2 regions of the Quadrisphaera sp. KR29 genome follow, and region 2 is predicted to be linked to the other one. Evidence: riboswitches for the same ligand, from Rfam matches in the RefSeq annotation. Region 2 holds a riboswitch; the other holds the start of a gene.
What was found. A riboswitch is a leader RNA that binds a small molecule or an ion and turns the genes downstream of it on or off. The one in region 2 is predicted to bind S-adenosylmethionine.
Positions count from the first base shown of each region.

Region 1: another riboswitch for S-adenosylmethionine. It lies ahead of ACUN9U_RS16165 (ABC transporter ATP-binding protein); the one in region 2 lies ahead of ACUN9U_RS15970 (hypothetical protein).

Region 1 is NZ_JBQXXG010000022.1:10,760-13,132, reverse strand. It holds gene ACUN9U_RS16175 (M48 family metalloprotease) at 1-435, opposite strand, end outside; gene ACUN9U_RS16170 (BlaI/MecI/CopY family transcriptional regulator) at 447-818, opposite strand; SAM riboswitch class I at 1,188-1,285, shown strand; gene ACUN9U_RS16165 (ABC transporter ATP-binding protein) at 1,291-2,139, shown strand; gene ACUN9U_RS16160 (aliphatic sulfonate ABC transporter substrate-binding protein) at 2,270-2,373, shown strand, end outside.
Region 2 is NZ_JBQXXG010000021.1:16,514-18,886, forward strand. It holds gene ACUN9U_RS15965 (ATP-binding domain-containing protein) at 1-605, opposite strand, end outside; SAM riboswitch class IV at 720-827, shown strand; gene ACUN9U_RS15970 (hypothetical protein) at 901-1,170, shown strand; gene ACUN9U_RS15975 (CBS domain-containing protein) at 1,177-1,896, opposite strand; gene ACUN9U_RS15980 (hypothetical protein) at 1,893-2,373, opposite strand, start outside.

The DNA.
Region 1 (2,373 bases), on a different contig from region 2:
TCCTCCCCGGCTGGGCAGGGCGAAGGCCTCCGCGCCGTCGTCGACGACCACGACGCCCCCGACCCGCCCGCCCAGGCGGGCGCACAGGTCGTCAGCCGCCCGCAGGGCCAGCGCGCGGCGCCGGTGCAGCGCAGCGGCGCGCAGCGCACCGGCCAGCAGCACGGCCACGGCCACCAGCGAGGCCTGCTGCGGCACCGGCACGTGGTGGGCGAGGCGGCCCGCGTCGTACGCGGCCCGGGCGGCGACCGCGGGCAGCTGGGCGACCAGCACGACCAGGTGCAGCAGCAGCACCAGCGCGGTGGTCAGGGCGCAGCCGACGGCGCACGCGGCGAGCACCACCGTGGCGGCCCGGGGCGGGCACCGGCGCGCCACCGCCGGGGCTCCCAGCGCGAGCAACAGGCTGGCGACCAGGGGCGCCTGCAGGGCGTAGACCACCGCCTGCGGCCTCAGCCGCGCCGCTCGGCGTCGCGCAGGAGCCGCTCGAGCACGGGCACGTCCTCCGGGGCGAGGTCGCCGACGAAGCGGGCCAGCACCGCCTCGCGGCGCTCGCTGGACTCCAGGGTCCGGCGCATCCGCGCCGCGGCGACCTCGGTGGCGTCGGCCACCCGGTAGCGGTGCGCCCGCCCGTCGCGCTCGCGCAGCACCAGGCCCTTCTCGTGCAGGCGCGCCAGGGTGGTCATCACCGTGGTGTAGGCGAGGTCCCCGGCCAGGCGCTCGCGCACCTCCGCGGGGGTGGCGGGGGCTCCTGCGGCGCCCAGGGCCGCGAGCACCTCCCGCTCGAGGTCACCTCGCCCGCGCCGCGCGCCTGCCGTCACCACACCGCCATCATGCCTGCTCAGCGGCCCAGTCCTCCAGTGGGACGACCTGCGTGGTCGGCCCGTCCAGGCTGGCGGCGTCGAGCAGCGCCTCGAGAGAGGCGATCAGCTGCTCCGTCGCGGTGTCCACGTCGGCGAGGTTGTCGGGCGCGCGGGGACCTGTCCACCGAGCAGCACTCCGACCGGGCGACGCGGTCACCGGCGCGGGCGCGGACCCTCCCCCGAGCGGACGCCGCGGGGGCACGGGCCGTCACGGGCCGCAGCCCCCGGGCGAGCACCCGGCCCGGACCGGGACCGGCCCCGCAGCCGCCGCGGGGCTCCGCGGGGGACCTGGAGGGCCGACCTGCCCCGCGGACCCCGTACCATCGGGCCCGACCATCCCGAGCGGCCGAGAGACCTGGCTCAGCGACGCCGCAGCAACCACCCGAGGTGCTCCCTCGGACCGGTGCTACCGCCAGGACCGATGGAGGCCGTCGTGTCCAGCGCCGTCAGCGCACCCTCGCGCACCCGCACCGGGGCCGCCGCCCAGCCCCCGCACCCCTCGGCAGCCGGTGGGGCCGGCTCGCCGGTCCCCGTCCGGCTGGAGGGGGTCGGCCGCCGCTTCGGGGACCACGTCGTCCTGGAGGGCGTGGACCTCGACGTCGCCGCAGGAGAGGTGGTGGCCCTGCTGGGCCCCTCCGGGTGCGGCAAGTCGACGCTCCTGCGCGCGGTCGCCGGCCTGGACTCCCCCGACGCCGGCCGGGTGCTGCTCGACGGCGGCCCGGTGCGCGACCACGACCCCCGCTGCGCCGTCGCCTTCCAGGAGCCGCGCCTGCTGCCGTGGCGCACCCTCGCCGGCAACACCGCCCTGGGGCTGCCGCGCGGCACCCCGGCGCAGGAGGGCCGCGAGCGCGTGGCGGCCCTGCTCGACGTCGTCGGCCTGTCGCGCTTCGCCGGCCACCGGCCGCGCAGCGTCTCAGGAGGCATGGCGCAGCGCGCCGCCCTGGCGCGGGCGCTGGCCCGCCGCCCGGGCGTGCTGGTCCTGGACGAGCCCTTCGCCGCGCTCGACGCGCTGACGCGCCTGACGATGCAGGACCTCCTGCTGGAGGTGCTGGCGGCCACGCCCACCACCGTCCTGCTCGTCACCCACGACGTCGACGAGGCCCTCCACCTGGCTGACCGCGTCGTCGTCCTGGGCCGCCCGGAGGGCGCTGCCCCCGAGGCCGGGGCGGGGGTGCTGCGCACCACCGCCGTGCAGGTGGCGCACCCCCGCGACCGCGGTGACGCCCACCTGGCCGCGCTGCGCGCCGAGCTGCTCGAGCTGCTCGGGGTCCCCCGGGCCTGAGCCCGGCACGGTCCCCGCCCCCGCCGCGCGCCGCGGCCCTCGCACCACCCCTCGCAGCACCCCTGACCCGTCCCTGCCCCTGACCCACCCCGTGCCCGCCCGCACCTCGACGGACCTCCGGAGGCCCCCCGTGCCCAGCCCCGCCCTGCCCGCCCACCCCTCCCGCCGCTCCCTGCTGGGGCTGCTCGCCCTGGCCCCGCTCGGCGCCGCCGGCCTCGCCGCGTGCGCCCAGGG
Region 2 (2,373 bases):
TCGTGCTCAAGCGCCTGAGCCACCACATCGCGTTGCGGGAGGTTGCGACCGGCCAGCTCCTCGGCGAGCAGGTCTAGGTCGGCTCGCTGCGCCTGCCGGTTCCCCGTGCCCTGCTGCGCGAGGAGGTCCTTGAGGAACGGCACCAGACCGTCGAGCTGGTTCCTGTCCGCGACGGCCCAGCGCGGGAGGTCCGGAGCCGAGAAGCCCGCGGCCAGCGACGTGGTGGGCAGCACGACGGCGTGGCCCCACTTGAAGCGCTGCTTCGAGGTGCCCCGCCACTCCGCAGAGCCTTCGATGAGCGCCCGCAGGGCGTACATGCCGTCTCGCGCTTGAGCCGCGGGGTGGATGACCTTCTCGCTGCCGGCCGCCCGCTGGTGCCAGTCGAAGCCGTCGTGCCAGACCTCACCGCCCTTGACCTCGAGCACCACGACGCCGTGACCAGCGAGCCCGACGACGACGTCGAGCTCGTGGTCCTTCTCGTGGGTGGTGACCCTCTGGTTGGCCACCAGGAGGTCTTCCTCGCCGAGCGTGTCGCGGAGCTTCTGCCAGACGATCTTCTCCGTGCTGGTGGCGAAGCTGGGGTCTTCGGGTAGGCACCGCGGCACCTGTTCACCGTGTCAGGTGGGCAGCGTGAGGGCCACCCCTCCCAAGCATGACATCGCGGCACCCGCCAATGGCAGGGCTGTCAATGACAGCCCTGCATAGATATCGTGCTCTCGGTTCACGAGCCGCAGCGACAAGCCTCGACTTGCTGCGCAGCAACCCCTCGTCAGGGTGCTTCGAGTGATGAACCGGCGCCGACCGGCCGGCAGGCGCAACGACCGCGGCACGAGCCGCAGAGCTGGAGCGCATGTCATGGTTCCTTGTCGCGGCGATGGCGATCTACCGACCGGATGCCGCTTGTTCCTGCCGGGACATCGCACACACCCCATCCAGGCGAGGCTGGGCCGGCAGGGCACGGACCGCTGGGTCGACGCCCTGGCTCACCTCGACACCGATGTGCACACCATCGCGCTCGACCTGTGGACGTCCGGCAGGCGGATGACGGTTTGGCACCACGCCGCGCTGGGGGGCTTGCTGTCAGACGGAGCGCCGGTACGTCTGCACCCGGACCTCAACCTCATGCGGTCCGGCGATCTGCTGCTCTGCGTCGCCCCTGTCGACCATTGACGAACGTCATCCAGCAGCGTCCAGCAACTGGGGCAGATCTGCCGTCGTGATGAGGCCGACCAGCGGCTCCCTCCGCTGTCCAGACTCCGTCACCAACAGCGCGACAGCGGGGCGGCCTCGCTGACCGCCGTGCTGCAGCCGAGTCGCGGCATCAGCAGCGGTGATGGTCACCGGCACGAACACCGCCGCATCGACCTGCTCGACGTGCGGAAGAAGGTCCCTGATGGGGACGTCTTCGACGAGACCGATGCCAGGTGGGGTCAGGTTGGCGCCCAACCACATAGCAATTCCGTCCGTGGTCAGCAGCCCTGAGTAACCGTCCTTGGCGTCGTACACGGGGAACTGCGAGTACTGGTGCGAGGCGGCGACCAGGAGGACTTCGGACAACAGGTCGTCTGGCGCGAACGTCGCTGGCCGCGCCAGGTCCAGCACGTCGCGAGCCTTGGCCGGGCGGAGCAGCCGCTCCCGAAGCCTCTCGATGGCTCTGACGACCTCGGGGACCGGCTCAGCGAGTGGACGGCCGTTGATGTACCTGCCGTGCACCAGAGCGTTGCGGAGACTGGCCAGGGTGGACAGTTCCCTGCTCTGCTGTTGAGTGAGAAGCTTTTCGTCCTGCCCCCATCGGATCAGCTCCGACAAGCGCTCACCGTGCCTGGCCGTCAGCTTTTCACGCAGGTGGTTCTCGACCTCGTTGAAGGCAGCCAGGAAACGAAAGGCCATCGTCATCCGTACAGCGCATCCCCACCGGCGAGGGCGTACACGGTGGCGTCGTCTCGCTTCGCGCGGTATCTGTGCGTGGTGAGAACCTTGACCAAGTCCGCCTCGGCAGCCCGTGGGATGACAAGGTAGTCACCGTTGAGAACCGTGTCCTCATGCTTCACCCCAGGGAGCTGGCGCAGGTCGTTGAGCACGTCCTGTGGCAGTGCGAGGGTGAGGCGAGACGGCATGGGTGGCCAATCCCCGTCCTCAACGCCTGGCAACTGACTCCAGCTGTACTCCGCAGCGTCGTCCACGTCGCCGTCATCGTCCTCGAGGTCGGACAGCCAGTCGTCTGCTGTCGCCGGCAAGAGGCCGTCGCCGACGTCCGTGTAGACCGCGCGCATCTCGCCGACCGTGGTCGCAGCCTGTGCTCGCTGCACCGCGCCGGCGAGCAGCTCTGCGTCTTCGGCGCCGATGACAGCCCACGTCTCATGGAACGCGTAC